Linked DNA regions of Natranaeroarchaeum aerophilus. The protein of the gene in region 3 binds, or shares a complex with, the protein of the main gene of each other region. Links are inferred from orthologs where the notes say so. Each region holds a gene or a part of one and is shown on either strand. Other genes may lie near its edges. The genes, in order: AArcSt11_RS03885, AArcSt11_RS03900, AArcSt11_RS08935, rpoB and AArcSt11_RS03880.

Region 1 (2,882 bases), on a different replicon or contig from region 3:
AAGCGCCCGAGGCGGGATTTGAACCCGCGTCACGACCGTGACAGGGTCATATGATAGGCCACTACACCACCCGGGCTTGCGAACGCATCCTATCGTTGCCGGGTGGTATTCTTAAGACTTTCCAAACGGTCACGGTATGCCATCGGGGGACAGCCGTGTCACGACCCCACAAACGCTTTAAAGGTTGCTCGCATAGCGGTCAGTACTGACAGCCGACAGATCCACACCCACCGACCCGCGTTTGCCCGCTCCTTCTGGGGTCCGATAGCTGTATATCCCAACCTACTTGGTAAGCCTTAATAGTCCTGCGTCGGTAAGGGCCTGTAGTATCTCGTGATAGCAGTTTCTCTCTCCGGTCAGACCCACAACACATGGTAGACGTAAGCCAACACGAACTCGTCCCCGAGCACTCAGTCGTCGACGAGGACGCACTCGACGACCTGCTCGATGAGTACGACATCGGACGTACAGACCTGCCGAAGATCAAACGGGCAGACCCAGCATTGCCCGACGACGCCGAGGTCGGCGACGTAATCAAGATCGTCCGTGACTCGCGGACGACTGACCGATCCGTAACCTATCGGATGGTGGTTGAATAATGAATCAACAGGATAGACGGACGATCTCGCGGGAGTATTTCGGAAAGGAACGGCTCGCAGAACATCACTATCGCTCGTTTAACTCCTTCCTCAATCGGGGGATGCAACAGGTCGTCGACGAGAAGGAGACGATCGACACCGATATCGGCGACAAGGAAGGCGAAGAGCCCGTCCACGTCGAACTCGGTGACGTCCGCGTCGTGACGCCGCGCGTTCGCGAGGCGGACGGCAGCGAAGAACTGCTCTACCCGCAGGAAGCCCGACTTCGCAACATCACGTACTCCGCGCCGGTCTTCATGGAGATGGAGATCGTCAAGGGCGACCCCGAAGAGGGCGAACAGCGGGTTGTCGACAGCACCGAAACGAAGGTTGGCCGGATGCCGATTATGGTCGGCTCCGAGAAGTGTAACATCGCCGGCTTCAGCGACGAGGAGCTGATCGAGATCGGCGAGGACCCCGCCGACCCCGGTGGCTACTTCATCGTCAACGGCTCCGAGCGCGTGCTGATGACCAGCGAGGACCTCGCGCCCAACAAGATCCTCGCGGAGTACGACACCAAGTACGGCGACGAGATCCAGGTCGCCAAGACGTTCAGCCAGCGCCGTGGCTACCGCGCACTCGTACTCACCGAGCGCACCCGCGATGGGCTGCTCGAAGTATCCTTCCCGTCGGTCTCGGGGAGCGTCAACTTCGTTACGCTCGTCCGTGCGCTCGGGCTCGAATCCGACGAAGAGATCGTCCACCGCGTCTCCGACGACCCGGAGATCGTGAAGTTTATGCTCGAAAACCTGGAGGCTGCCGAGGTCCAGACGACCGAGGAAGCCATCGAGACCCTCGGCGAACGCGTCGCCTCCGGGCAGGGCAAGAACTACCAGCTCAAACGCGCCAACTACGTCATCGATCGGTATCTCCTGCCGCATCTGCACGAGGAGGGCGTCGAAGAGGAAGACGTCCGGATCAACAAGGCGTACTACCTCTGTCGGATGGCGGAAGCCTGCTTCGAGCTGGCGCTGGAACGCCGTGAATCAGACGACAAGGACCACTACGCGAACAAGCGTCTGAAGGTCAGCGGCGACCTGATGAAGGATCTGTTCCGGACCGCGCTGAACAAGCTGGCACGAGACGTGAAGTACCAGCTCGAACGCGCCAACATGCGGAACCGACAGCTCTCCGTGAACACGGTCGTCCGTTCGGACGTGCTGACCGAGCGGCTCGAACATCCGATCGCGACCGGGAACTGGGTCGGCGGGCGCTCGGGCGTCTCCCAGCTGGTCGACCGAACCGACTTCATGGGTGTACTCTCACACCTGCGACGCCTGCGCTCGCCGCTTTCGCGCAGTCAGCCACACTTCGAGGCGCGGGACCTGCACGCGACCCAGTGGGGTCGTATCTGTCCCTCCGAGACGCCGGAGGGGCCGAACTGTGGGCTGGTGAAGAACTTCGCGCAGGCGATGGAGCTATCCCAGAACGTCGAGGACGAACAGGAGCTGAAACGCGAACTCGCCTCTATGGGTGTCGAGGGGATCCCCGGCATCGAGGGCGTCGATCGACGAGTGGAGGGAGACTAATATGAGCCAACAACAGGAACGCGAAGCGAAGGTATACGTCAACGGCAGTCTGGTCGGCACGCATCCCGAACCGAACCAGCTTGCAGAACAGATCCGGGAAGCGCGCCGCCGCGGCGAGGTCAGCGAGATGGTCAACGTCTCGGTCGACGATCGCACCCGCGAAGTGATCGTCAACGCCGACGCGGGTCGCGCTCGCCGACCCCTGCTCGTCGTCAACGACGGTGAACCGCTCATCTCCGACGAGGAGATTCAGGCGCTCGAAGACGGCGAACTGGAGTTCGAGGACCTCGTCGAGATGGGCTACGTCGAGTTCATCGACGCCGAGGAGGAAGAGGATATCTACGTGGCCGTCGACGAGGAGGACCTCGAGGAAGACCACACACACCTCGAAGTCGATCCACAGCTCATCTTCGGAATCGGTGCAGGGATGATTCCGTATCCCGAGCACAACGCCAGTCCGCGGATTACGATGGGGTCGGGGATGATCAAGCAGTCGCTGGGGCTCCCCTCGGCGAACTACCGGATCCGCCCGGACACGCGCCAGCATCTCCTGCATTACCCGCAGCTCTCGATGGTCAAGACCCAGACCACCGAGCAGATCGGGTACGACGACCGTCCGGCGGCACAGAACTTCGTCGTCGCCGTCATGTCGTATGAAGGATTCAACATCGAGGACGCACTCGTGATGAACAAAGGATCGGTCGAGCGCGCGCTT
Region 2 (3,198 bases), on a different replicon or contig from region 3:
AGCTCGAAACGCAGTATGACGGCACGGTCCGGGACACCTCCGACACGGTCGTCCAGTTCGAGTTCGGCGAGGACGGCACCAGCCCGGTGCAGGTCTCCTCACACGAGGATCACGAGATCGACGTCGAATCCATCGCGGATCGGATCGTCGAGGCCGAGTTCGCCGACGACGACGAGAAACAACAGTTCATGGGTCGCGAAGAGCTACCGACGAACCTTTCCGAACACGCCGACGCCCGGCGAGTCCAGTCGCCGCCACCGGAGCCGGAACCGGCGGCCACGGAGGTGGACGATGACTGAGATACTCGAGTTCGATGTCAGCAACGACGAGGAAGCGATGGTGGAGGATACGGACCTCCCCCGCCGCCTCAAAAACAAGGTCTACGAGACGCTCGAAGCACGGGACGTGACGCTCGAACAGGCCGACGACATCATCACGGCCGTCGAGAACCGATATCTCGACACCCGGATCGATCCGCTCGATCCCGTCGGGACCGTCAGCGCCCAGTCGATCGGGGAGCCCGGTACCCAGATGAGTGTCCCTCACGACGAGCGTGTTGTCGTTCGACGTGACGGAGAGACCGATATCGTCGAGATCGGCTCGCTCGTCGATTCGATCGTCGAATCGCACGACTCGCGTACACTCGACGACCACGAAATCTCACTGGCTCCGGACACCCTCGAAACACTAAGTCTAAGTAAAGACGAACAGGTGCGCTGGAAGTCGGTCGAAGAGGTCAGTCGACACGAGACGCCGGATGAACTCCTGGAATTCGAGCTCGAATCGGGTCGGACGATCCGCGCGACGAAAGCGCACTCGTTTGTAACTCGACGTGACAACGATATCGTACCCGTCTCTGGTGACGAACTCGACGAGGGAGACTGGCTTCCGGTTGTGTCCGAGTTCGATGCAGATGGAACAGAGACAGTCGATCTTCGAGAGCACCTACCAGCCGCCGAATACTGGTACACATCAACGTTAACTGACGGCGGTGTCGAATCGATTCCCGCTGGAGAAGACCAGCTCCGAAACAAGCGCGCTGCACTCGAAGCCGACGAAATCGATGCGAACGCAGTCTATCCAGTCGGTGGAACTGTCGGCTTGCCCGAACAGTTCCCGCTCGACGAGGAGACCGGGTTCTTCATCGGTGCGTGGCTCGCCGAAGGGTCGATAGCCGATCACTATGTCTCGATCTCGAACGTCGACGAGGCGTTCCAGGACCGGGTACGGTCGTTCGCCGATCGGTTTGACCTCTCGACAAACGAGTACGAAAACGACAGCGGATACGCGTGCGGATACGACATCCGACTCAATGGGACGGTGCTTGCAGATGTCCTGCGTGCGACGTGTACCGAGAACGGCGAAAAGATCGTTCCCGGCTTCGCGTTCGGCGCAGACCAGGCGTTCGTAACGGGATTACTGAACGGGTACTTCAGTGGCGATGGGAACGTGAGTGCAAGTGCGATTCGATCCAGCTCCACCAGTGACCGGCTCACTGCCGGGGTCAGCCTGTTGCTTGGTCGTCTGGGCATCTACTCGACACTCGCAGAGCAGGACGGATCGCGAACGCTACGAGTGCCGAAAAAGCACGTCCCAACCTTTGCCGATACGATCGGTATGACCGGCCAGCGCGGTGAGGAGCTCGAAACACTTGTCGACGATATCGACAGTAATGGTCCGGACGCGACGGACCAGATCCCGAACTTCGGCAATACGCTCAGAACAATGGCATCCGAGGCCGGAATTCCGAGTCGACAGATCAACGCGGCCTCGAACCGGCAGCGTATCGGTCGCACTCGGCTCGAACGACTCGTTCAAGAAGCCGAAGAAAGTGGCGTCACTGACGATGCCCTGAGCGAACTAAAACAGGCAGTCGAAGGCGATGTTGTCTGGGATCGCATCGAATCGATCGAAACGGTCACCAGCGAGCACGAATACGTGTACGACTTCTCCGTGGAAGGGCTGGAGACGTTCACGACCGCAGAGGGTGTCGTCACACACAACACGATGAACACCTTCCACTACGCGGGTGTCGCGGAGATCGACGTGACCCAGGGACTGCCGCGATTGATCGAACTCGTCGACGCGCGAAAGGAGCCCGACACGCCGACGATGACGGTCCACCTGGAAGACGAGTACGCCGACGACCGCGAAAAGGCCCACGAGGTCGTCTGGAAGCTCGAAGCGACGAAGATCCTCGCGCTCGGCGACGTCTCGACGAACGTCGCGGACATGCGCGTCCGGATCGACCTCAACGAGGACACCCTCGAAGAGCGGATGATCGATCCCGAGGGAGTCGCCGACACGATCGAGGCGAACCTCGGTGTGAAAACGGTTCAGGAGGGACCTGTCATCAAGTTCGGCCCGGAAGAGCCGAGCTACCGTGATCTACTCCAGCTCGTCGAGGAGCTGCGAGAGATCACCTTCAAGGGGATCGAAGAGATCTCCCGTGTGGTGATCCGCAAAGAAGAGACCGAGGACGGCGAGGAGTTCGTCCTATACACCGAGGGGTCGGCCTTTGGCGACACACTCGCGATCGAGGGCGTCGATTCGTCACGGGTCACAACCAACAACATCCACGAGGTGTACCGACAGCTCGGCGTCGAGGCCGCCCGCGAATCTATCATCAACGAGACGATGGACACGCTCGAAGAGCAGGGGCTCGATGACGTGAACGTCCGGCACCTCATGCTGGTTGCAGACATCATGACGAATCCGGGGACGATCGAGTCGATCGGTCGTCACGGGATCTCGGGGAACAAGGACAGCGTGCTCGCCCGTGCGGCGTTCGAGGTGACGGTCAATCACCTGCTTGACGCCGCGATCCACGGCGAGGTCGACGATCTCGATGGCGTTACCGAGAACGTCATCGTCGGCAAGCCGATCAAACTTGGGACCGGCGACGTCGACCTCCGGATGGGATCGCTGGGTCCGGACGCCGAGTCGAGTTCGGACTGATGACAGTCACTCTGTCGGACGCCGCACGCCAGTATCTGGTCGCGTTCGAGGACGCGACCGGCGCGGAAGCCAGAGACTGTGTCGTCGAGGACGAGCGCGTACTGATCCTCGTGGCGACCGGCGACATGGCACAGGCGATCGGCCCCGGCGGGGAGACGGTTCGGAAGGCGGAAGCCCGAATCGGCAAGGACGTCAAGCTCGTCGAAGACGCCCCGACCGCCGAGGCGTTCGTGGCGAACG
Region 3 (2,871 bases):
CGGCGAAAACGCCTCACGGGGAACTGTCTCGACGATCTCGATATCGGCGTAATGCTGGGCGCTCACGGAGAGGCGGCCGTACTCGTCAGTGCCCGCCGCGGCCGCCATCCGCTCGGCGAACTCCCGCTGAAACATGAGGACGGTCGGCTTTGCCCGCGGCAACAGCCGAAAGGCGAACTCGCTGGACGCGCCGTACGGAAGGTTCGAGACGGACGCGGTGTACTCGGGGAATTCGACGTTCAGCGCGTCCCCCTCGATCACCGTTAGCCGACCCGCATCGATCTCGTCGGCGAACTCCTGGCGGAGAAACGATACGAGCTTACCGTCCTGTTCGATCGCAGTAACGTGATCGGCGACTGCGAGCAACCGGTCGGTGAGCGCGCCAGTTCCGGCACCGATTTCGAGGATGTGGCTACGGTCGGTGTCGGCATCGAGATGCTCGGGCACTCGATCGAGCACGCGATCGTCGATCAGAAAGTGCTGGTCGCGGTCGGGGTTCCCCCGGACGCCTGCCCGCGCGAGCAACCCATCAGGATCTCTCATTGGTTCGACCGGTATGGCACCCGTGCGTGTAAACGCATTGGCTTGTGATCGAGCGGGACGTCCCGTCGGAAAAAGCGTTGTGGCCGCGCATAGTGTTTACTCTCGTCATTTACGGTCGATCGTCGGACCGGTACGGACGATCACCGGTAACCAGTGAGAGTAAACACTATCAGTCGTCGCCACCGACGAACCGCCGGTACTTCAGGTCGTCCTCGCGGAGTTCTTCGATGATCCGCTCGACGATCACACCCTCTGGATCGTGGAGGCCGCTGACACGCTCTTCGACCTCCTCGAAGCTCTCGAACGGTTTTCGCTTTCGCTCGTCGAGGATCGTGTTTCGGAGCTTCTTCCCGATCCCCGGAAGCAAGTTCAGCTGGTGGAGTCGGAGGGTGATCGGCTGTGCGTCGTTGTAGAAATCGACGAACCGCCCTTCGTTTGCCTCGACGATCTCTTCGACGACGTAGTCGAGTTCGGACGTCGCACCGCTGGAAAGGTCCTCGTACTCCACGGTCCGGAGCTGCTGGATGGATCTCCGTTCCTCGGCGGGGGAGACGACGATCCGATCACCGATACTCACGTCGGCCTCGTCCTCGAAGAGGAGCTCGTAGAGATAGAAGTCCCGCTCGCCGAGGGCGTACGCTGCCGAGGGCGTCTCGTACTGTGGTCGATCGTCACCTGGCAAACCGTGTGGCAGGTGATCGAGTACGACCGCGTGACGTAACGTCGACTCGTCGCCAGTGGCGTCGCTCATCGTACGTAGGTGTAAGGCGACCTGTCACTTAAAGAGTCGGCACATCAGGCGTACTTCGCGACAATGTCGAGAATGGTATCGAGTTCGTCGCCAGAAAGCGAGTATCGCTCCTTTGCGTACACCGTTCGGAGTTCGTCGCGGTCCTGTGGAAGCAGGTTGGTGATCTTGTATGCCGTCGACTCGTCGACCTTGTCGAGTTCCTGAAGCTCCGTGACGAGTTCGCGTGACTCCTCGGGTTCGAGCACGGCAAACCGATTGGCGTGCTCGATCGCCCGTGCCAGCTCGTAGCGCATCTCCCGGTCCGGATCCTCGGCGCGCTCCGCTTCGACCTCGGAAAGCAGTTCCTTGGTCTCGGAGACGGTGAGATACTCCTCGCTGATCTTCTCTTTGAAGATCGTCATCGCTTACTCCTGGGCCGACAGGTGTGCTGGGTTCGCGAGCAGGGTCTTCGATTTACCCTTGTCGCTGATCTCGACCTGGAACGAGCGACCCTGCTTGCCGACGACGGTTCCAGTGTGGCCGTTGAATCGCGGGTGGAACCGACCTTTTGGGGTGCTGGGGTCGATCGCGAGGTGGACCTTCTGGCCCTCGTCGAATTCTTGAATCGAGCGCTGTGGCGGCGACGCGCCGCGGTCACGCGGACTGTTCGACAGCTTGTTCCGGGTTCCTTGGCGGGGTCCTTTGGAGTTTGGCATAGTCGTATCCCGGCCTAGACCGCTTGGCGTAATAAAAGGTGCGTTCCCGTCCCGCGAGCCCGCGTGCGAACTGCTCCCAATGGCTTCGCAATGCTTTTCGCCCGACACGAACTCTACGTAGACATATGGACGAAGACGCTGTCCGCGATCTCCTTCGGGAGGTCGAAGACCCGGATCTGGACGACGACATCGTCTCGTTGAACCTCGTCAACGGGATCGAACTCGACGGTAAGTCAGTACACGTCTCGCTCGCGCTGGGTGCGCCGTACTCGCCGACCGAGACCGCGATCGCCGACGAAGTACGACAGGTGCTCGGTGACGCGGGACTGGAGGTCGACCTCTCCGCGAACGTCGACGAGGGGATCAGTGCCGATGAGCAGGTGTTCCCCGGCGTCGAGAACGTCATCGCGGTCGCCTCCGGCAAGGGCGGCGTCGGCAAGAGCACCGTCGCGGTGAACCTCGCTGCCGGACTCGCCGATATGGGCGCTCGCGTTGGCCTCTTCGACGCCGACATCTACGGCCCGAACGTGCCGCGGATGGTCGACGCCGACGAGCCCCCACAGGCGACCGAAGACGAGACGCTCGTCCCACCCGAGCAGTACGGCATGAAGCTGATGAGCATGGCCTTCCTCGTCGGCGAGGACGACCCGGTCATCTGGCGGGGACCGATGGTTCACAAAGTGCTTACCCAGCTCTGGGAGGATGTCGAGTGGGGCCAGCTCGATTACATGGTGATCGACCTGCCGCCAGGAACCGGCGACACCCAGCTTACCCTGCTCCAGACGGTCCCGGTCACCGGCGCAGTGATCGTCACGACGCCCCAGGATGTCGCGCTCGACGACGCGCGGAAGGGTCTGGAGATGTTCGGCAAACACGACACGC
Region 4 (2,869 bases), on a different replicon or contig from region 3:
CTCCCGACCTTCCTCCTCGTCGCCCTGCATCGCGGCGGAGATCAACTGTGCGTACTCGCTGGTGAGCACCTGCTGGACCTCGTAGTAGGTCGTCGGCTTCTCGTGGTTGATATCGTACTGCTGTTCGCCACAGTGGGGACAGACGTCTTTCTTTCGGGCCTGTCGAATCCCGGCTTTGGTGACGTCGTTGACGTCGTTGCTCAGCTCCTTGGTCGTCTCCAGCTCGTCGCGGAACTCCTCTTTTTCCTCCTCGGTCAGCAGTAGCTTCGAGCACTCGCGGCAGGTGCCACGGAGCAGTCGCCGGATGAGCTTCGTGAAGCCGACGTGGATAACGGGTGCGGCGAGTTCGATGTGGCCGAAGTGCCCGGGACACGAGCCCGAGTGCTGGCCACAGCTCGGACACTCCAGTCCGGGATCGATCACGCCGAGACGCGGATCCATCAGCCCCATGTCGATGGGGAAGCCGTCGTCGTCGTAGGTGTCCGCCGTGATCACTTTCGTGACGGACATATCGCGGTACGTCTCCGGGTCCATAAGCCCGAACTCGATGCCGCCGAGCTCTTTCGGTGTTTCCATGTTCATGTTAGACTGCATCCTCCAGGTTGAGTCGGGGGCGGATGCCAAGCGCCATCATCTCGTCGAGCAGTAGCTTGAACGCGTAGCTGATCTCGATCTTGTGAATGTCGCTTTCGTCCCCGGTAAGCTGGTCGTACACGCGATTCTGGTTGACGTCGTTGACGGCGACCATTCCAGTCTCCGCAGAGATGTACACCTCTTCGCGGTCGGACTCGTCGAGGAGTCGCTCCTTGAGCGTCATGGCCGCGCCGTGACCGATGAAGACGTCCCGCTCCATCTCCCCGATACGAAGTCCACCCTCACGGGCACGCCCTTCGGTCGGCTGTCGGGTGAGCACCTGCACCGGCCCACGCGAGCGGGCGTGCAGTTTGTTCGAGACCATGTGGTAGAGTTTCTGGTAGAAAATCGTCCCGACGAAGATCTCGGCCTCGATCTTCTCGCCGGAGACGCCCGAATACATGGTCTCCTTGCCCGAGGACTGGAAGCCGTGCTCTTCGAGCATATCCCGTAGATCGCCTTCGTCCTCACCGGTAAAGGGCGTCCCGTCGACCCGACGACCTTCCATCGAGCCGACCTTGCCGCCGATCATTTCGAGGATGTGTCCGACCGTCATCCGCGAGGGCAGGGCGTGCGGGTTCAACACGAGATCCGGCACGACGCCCTCCTCGGTGAAGGGCATGTCCTCCTGTGGCGCGAGGTGGCCGACAACTCCTTTCTGACCGTGACGGCTCGCGAACTTGTCGCCGAGTTCGGGGATCCGCTCGTCCCGAACCGAGACTTTCGAGAGCTTCGAGCCGTCTTCGCCTTCCATCAGGGTGACGGTGTCGACGATGCCGTCCTCGCCCGAGCGCATGGTGACGCTGGTTTCACGGCGTTTCTGCGGGCTGAGGCCGCCCATATCGTCCGGCTCTTCGAGGAACCGGGGCGGGCTGGTCTTGCCGAGCAGGACGGAGTTCTCGTCGACACGCGTCTCGGGGTTAACGAGGCCATCATCGTCGAGGTGCGTGTAGGCGTCCTCCCCACGTGCACCCCGGACATCGTCGTCGGGGATCTCGAAGCGGTCCTCCTGACCGCCGGGGTAGCGCCGTTCCTCGCCCTCGTAGGTCCGGAAGAAGTGAGAGCGAGCAAGCGCGCGCTCGACCGATCCTTTGTTCATCACGAGTGCGTCCTCGATGTTGAATCCTTCATACGACATGACGGCGACGACGAAGTTCTGTGCCGCCGGACGGTCGTCGTACCCGATCTGCTCGGTGGTCTGGGTCTTGACCATCGAGAGCTGCGGGTAATGCAGGAGATGCTGGCGCGTGTCCGGGCGGATCCGGTAGTTCGCCGAGGGGAGCCCCAGCGACTGCTTGATCATCCCCGACCCCATCGTAATCCGCGGACTGGCGTTGTGCTCGGGATACGGAATCATCCCTGCACCGATTCCGAAGATGAGCTGTGGATCGACTTCGAGGTGTGTGTGGTCTTCCTCGAGGTCCTCCTCGTCGACGGCCACGTAGATATCCTCTTCCTCCTCGGCGTCGATGAACTCGACGTAGCCCATCTCGACGAGGTCCTCGAACTCCAGTTCGCCGTCTTCGAGCGCCTGAATCTCCTCGTCGGAGATGAGCGGTTCACCGTCGTTGACGACGAGCAGGGGTCGGCGAGCGCGACCCGCGTCGGCGTTGACGATCACTTCGCGGGTGCGATCGTCGACCGAGACGTTGACCATCTCGCTGACCTCGCCGCGGCGGCGCGCTTCCCGGATCTGTTCTGCAAGCTGGTTCGGTTCGGGATGCGTGCCGACCAGACTGCCGTTGACGTATACCTTCGCTTCGCGTTCCTGTTGTTGGCTCATATTAGTCTCCCTCCACTCGTCGATCGACGCCCTCGATGCCGGGGATCCCCTCGACACCCATAGAGGCGAGTTCGCGTTTCAGCTCCTGTTCGTCCTCGACGTTCTGGGATAGCTCCATCGCCTGCGCGAAGTTCTTCACCAGCCCACAGTTCGGCCCCTCCGGCGTCTCGGAGGGACAGATACGACCCCACTGGGTCGCGTGCAGGTCCCGCGCCTCGAAGTGTGGCTGACTGCGCGAAAGCGGCGAGCGCAGGCGTCGCAGGTGTGAGAGTACACCCATGAAGTCGGTTCGGTCGACCAGCTGGGAGACGCCCGAGCGCCCGCCGACCCAGTTCCCGGTCGCGATCGGATGTTCGAGCCGCTCGGTCAGCACGTCCGAACGGACGACCGTGTTCACGGAGAGCTGTCGGTTCCGCATGTTGGCGCGTTCGAGCTGGTACTTCACGTCTCGTG
Region 5 (2,742 bases), on a different replicon or contig from region 3:
CAGCCCGATTCAACTGGCGGGGACCGACCACATCTCCGTCATCGGCAGCAACGAGGAGGATACGATCGAGTTCTACCGAGACCTGCTCGGGATGTCGCTGGTGCTTCGCCAGCCCAACCTCGACGATCCCAACCAGACCCACCTCTTTTTCGACACCGGCGACGGGCGGATCCTCACCTTCTTCGTCGCCGACGAGCGCGAGTCGAACCCACAGCCCCACCGCCACCGGGTTGGTTCGGTGCACCACCTCTCCTTTTCGGTCGAGCCCGAGCGCTTCGTCGAGACCCGCGAGGCCCTCGAAGAGACCGGCCACGGATACAACGAGTTCGACCGCGGCATCTTCCACTCGCTCTATACGCGAGATCACAACGGACTGACCCTCGAACTCGCTACGGACAAGTTCTCGATTCCTGACGAGCGGCGCGGCGAGGTGCTTGCGACCGCCCAGCGCCTGCGCGTTGAGGACGGTGCGGAGTACGCCGAAGAACGACATCTCGAAGCCGCGCTGGAGGAGCTGGGTATCGAGAGTGAAAAGTACGAACTACCGGATGCAGACAGCGGCGTCGGTATCTGATCCGGATGCTGTCGAGCCACTTCGTCAGGACCTCGTAGAAGCGCCCGAGGCGGGATGTTGAACTCCCGGAACTTCGCTCGCGCTGCTCGCTCGTTCCGTCGTTCAAATCCCTTGGAGCCGCTCTTCCGATCTCGGGGTTCGCTCGGCGATGAAACGCCTCGCTAGGAGAAGTGAGATCGGAAGAAGCGCCCGAGGCGGGATTTGAACCCGCGTCACGACCGTGACAGGGTCATATGATAGGCCACTACACCACCCGGGCTTGCGAACGCATCCTATCGTTGCCGGGTGGTATTCTTAAGACTTTCCAAACGGTCACGGTATGCCATCGGGGGACAGCCGTGTCACGACCCCACAAACGCTTTAAAGGTTGCTCGCATAGCGGTCAGTACTGACAGCCGACAGATCCACACCCACCGACCCGCGTTTGCCCGCTCCTTCTGGGGTCCGATAGCTGTATATCCCAACCTACTTGGTAAGCCTTAATAGTCCTGCGTCGGTAAGGGCCTGTAGTATCTCGTGATAGCAGTTTCTCTCTCCGGTCAGACCCACAACACATGGTAGACGTAAGCCAACACGAACTCGTCCCCGAGCACTCAGTCGTCGACGAGGACGCACTCGACGACCTGCTCGATGAGTACGACATCGGACGTACAGACCTGCCGAAGATCAAACGGGCAGACCCAGCATTGCCCGACGACGCCGAGGTCGGCGACGTAATCAAGATCGTCCGTGACTCGCGGACGACTGACCGATCCGTAACCTATCGGATGGTGGTTGAATAATGAATCAACAGGATAGACGGACGATCTCGCGGGAGTATTTCGGAAAGGAACGGCTCGCAGAACATCACTATCGCTCGTTTAACTCCTTCCTCAATCGGGGGATGCAACAGGTCGTCGACGAGAAGGAGACGATCGACACCGATATCGGCGACAAGGAAGGCGAAGAGCCCGTCCACGTCGAACTCGGTGACGTCCGCGTCGTGACGCCGCGCGTTCGCGAGGCGGACGGCAGCGAAGAACTGCTCTACCCGCAGGAAGCCCGACTTCGCAACATCACGTACTCCGCGCCGGTCTTCATGGAGATGGAGATCGTCAAGGGCGACCCCGAAGAGGGCGAACAGCGGGTTGTCGACAGCACCGAAACGAAGGTTGGCCGGATGCCGATTATGGTCGGCTCCGAGAAGTGTAACATCGCCGGCTTCAGCGACGAGGAGCTGATCGAGATCGGCGAGGACCCCGCCGACCCCGGTGGCTACTTCATCGTCAACGGCTCCGAGCGCGTGCTGATGACCAGCGAGGACCTCGCGCCCAACAAGATCCTCGCGGAGTACGACACCAAGTACGGCGACGAGATCCAGGTCGCCAAGACGTTCAGCCAGCGCCGTGGCTACCGCGCACTCGTACTCACCGAGCGCACCCGCGATGGGCTGCTCGAAGTATCCTTCCCGTCGGTCTCGGGGAGCGTCAACTTCGTTACGCTCGTCCGTGCGCTCGGGCTCGAATCCGACGAAGAGATCGTCCACCGCGTCTCCGACGACCCGGAGATCGTGAAGTTTATGCTCGAAAACCTGGAGGCTGCCGAGGTCCAGACGACCGAGGAAGCCATCGAGACCCTCGGCGAACGCGTCGCCTCCGGGCAGGGCAAGAACTACCAGCTCAAACGCGCCAACTACGTCATCGATCGGTATCTCCTGCCGCATCTGCACGAGGAGGGCGTCGAAGAGGAAGACGTCCGGATCAACAAGGCGTACTACCTCTGTCGGATGGCGGAAGCCTGCTTCGAGCTGGCGCTGGAACGCCGTGAATCAGACGACAAGGACCACTACGCGAACAAGCGTCTGAAGGTCAGCGGCGACCTGATGAAGGATCTGTTCCGGACCGCGCTGAACAAGCTGGCACGAGACGTGAAGTACCAGCTCGAACGCGCCAACATGCGGAACCGACAGCTCTCCGTGAACACGGTCGTCCGTTCGGACGTGCTGACCGAGCGGCTCGAACATCCGATCGCGACCGGGAACTGGGTCGGCGGGCGCTCGGGCGTCTCCCAGCTGGTCGACCGAACCGACTTCATGGGTGTACTCTCACACCTGCGACGCCTGCGCTCGCCGCTTTCGCGCAGTCAGCCACACTTCGAGGCGCGGGACCTGCACGCGACCCAGTGGGGTC

The links.
Region 1: AArcSt11_RS08935 (region 3) and AArcSt11_RS03885 share a complex: the UniProt entries of both Methanocaldococcus jannaschii proteins name them as parts of the RNA polymerase complex. The link is inferred for Natranaeroarchaeum aerophilus from one-to-one orthologs.
Region 2: AArcSt11_RS08935 (region 3) and AArcSt11_RS03900 share a complex: the UniProt entries of both Methanocaldococcus jannaschii proteins name them as parts of the RNA polymerase complex. The link is inferred for Natranaeroarchaeum aerophilus from one-to-one orthologs.
Region 4: AArcSt11_RS08935 (region 3) and rpoB share a complex: the UniProt entries of both Methanocaldococcus jannaschii proteins name them as parts of the RNA polymerase complex. The link is inferred for Natranaeroarchaeum aerophilus from one-to-one orthologs.
Region 5: AArcSt11_RS08935 (region 3) and AArcSt11_RS03880 share a complex: the UniProt entries of both Methanocaldococcus jannaschii proteins name them as parts of the RNA polymerase complex. The link is inferred for Natranaeroarchaeum aerophilus from one-to-one orthologs.

Annotation. Positions count from the first base shown.
Region 1 is NZ_JAKRVY010000001.1:751,642-754,523, forward strand. It holds AArcSt11_RS03885 (DNA-directed RNA polymerase subunit B''), read left to right. Parts: upstream 1-598; coding sequence 599-2,167; downstream 2,168-2,882. Other genes in the region: AArcSt11_RS03880 (DNA-directed RNA polymerase subunit H), read left to right, coding at 372-599; rpoB (DNA-directed RNA polymerase subunit B), read left to right, coding at 2,169-2,882. UniProt on the Methanocaldococcus jannaschii protein: DNA-dependent RNA polymerase (RNAP) catalyzes the transcription of DNA into RNA using the four ribonucleoside triphosphates as substrates. The Rpo2 subunit (Rpo2N and Rpo2C in this organism) is implicated in DNA promoter recognition and in nucleotide binding.
Region 2 is NZ_JAKRVY010000001.1:758,294-761,491, forward strand. Bases 1-3,158 are described here. They hold AArcSt11_RS03900 (DNA-directed RNA polymerase subunit A''), read left to right. Parts: upstream 1-336; coding sequence 337-2,958; downstream 2,959-3,158. Other genes in these bases: AArcSt11_RS03895 (DNA-directed RNA polymerase subunit A'), read left to right, coding at 1-299; AArcSt11_RS03905 (NusA-like transcription termination signal-binding factor), read left to right, coding at 2,958-3,158. Also shown: more of AArcSt11_RS03905, read left to right, coding at 3,159-3,198. UniProt on the Methanocaldococcus jannaschii protein: DNA-dependent RNA polymerase (RNAP) catalyzes the transcription of DNA into RNA using the four ribonucleoside triphosphates as substrates. Forms part of the jaw domain.
Region 3 is NZ_JAKRVY010000004.1:72,702-75,572, reverse strand. The notes cover bases 18-2,848. They hold AArcSt11_RS08935 (RNA polymerase Rpb4 family protein), read right to left. Parts: upstream 1,696-2,848; coding sequence 1,339-1,695; downstream 18-1,338. Other genes in these bases: AArcSt11_RS08925 (Mrp/NBP35 family ATP-binding protein), read left to right, coding at 2,115-2,848; AArcSt11_RS08930 (50S ribosomal protein L21e), read right to left, coding at 1,699-1,989; AArcSt11_RS08940 (DUF655 domain-containing protein), read right to left, coding at 713-1,294; AArcSt11_RS08945 (16S ribosomal RNA methyltransferase A), read right to left, coding at 18-543. In the rest of the region: more of AArcSt11_RS08945, read right to left, coding at 1-17; more of AArcSt11_RS08925, read left to right, coding at 2,849-2,871. UniProt on the Methanocaldococcus jannaschii protein: DNA-dependent RNA polymerase (RNAP) catalyzes the transcription of DNA into RNA using the four ribonucleoside triphosphates as substrates. This subunit is less well bound than the others.
Region 4 is NZ_JAKRVY010000001.1:753,357-756,225, reverse strand. It holds rpoB (DNA-directed RNA polymerase subunit B), read right to left. Parts: upstream 2,417-2,869; coding sequence 584-2,416; downstream 1-583. Other genes in the region: AArcSt11_RS03885 (DNA-directed RNA polymerase subunit B''), read right to left, coding at 2,418-2,869; AArcSt11_RS03895 (DNA-directed RNA polymerase subunit A'), read right to left, coding at 1-582. UniProt on the Methanocaldococcus jannaschii protein: DNA-dependent RNA polymerase (RNAP) catalyzes the transcription of DNA into RNA using the four ribonucleoside triphosphates as substrates. The Rpo2 subunit (Rpo2N and Rpo2C in this organism) is implicated in DNA promoter recognition and in nucleotide binding.
Region 5 is NZ_JAKRVY010000001.1:750,885-753,626, forward strand. Bases 41-2,742 are described here. They hold AArcSt11_RS03880 (DNA-directed RNA polymerase subunit H), read left to right. Parts: upstream 41-1,128; coding sequence 1,129-1,356; downstream 1,357-2,742. Other genes in these bases: AArcSt11_RS03870 (VOC family protein), read left to right, coding at 41-574; AArcSt11_RS03885 (DNA-directed RNA polymerase subunit B''), read left to right, coding at 1,356-2,742. Also shown: more of AArcSt11_RS03870, read left to right, coding at 1-40. UniProt on the Methanocaldococcus jannaschii protein: DNA-dependent RNA polymerase (RNAP) catalyzes the transcription of DNA into RNA using the four ribonucleoside triphosphates as substrates.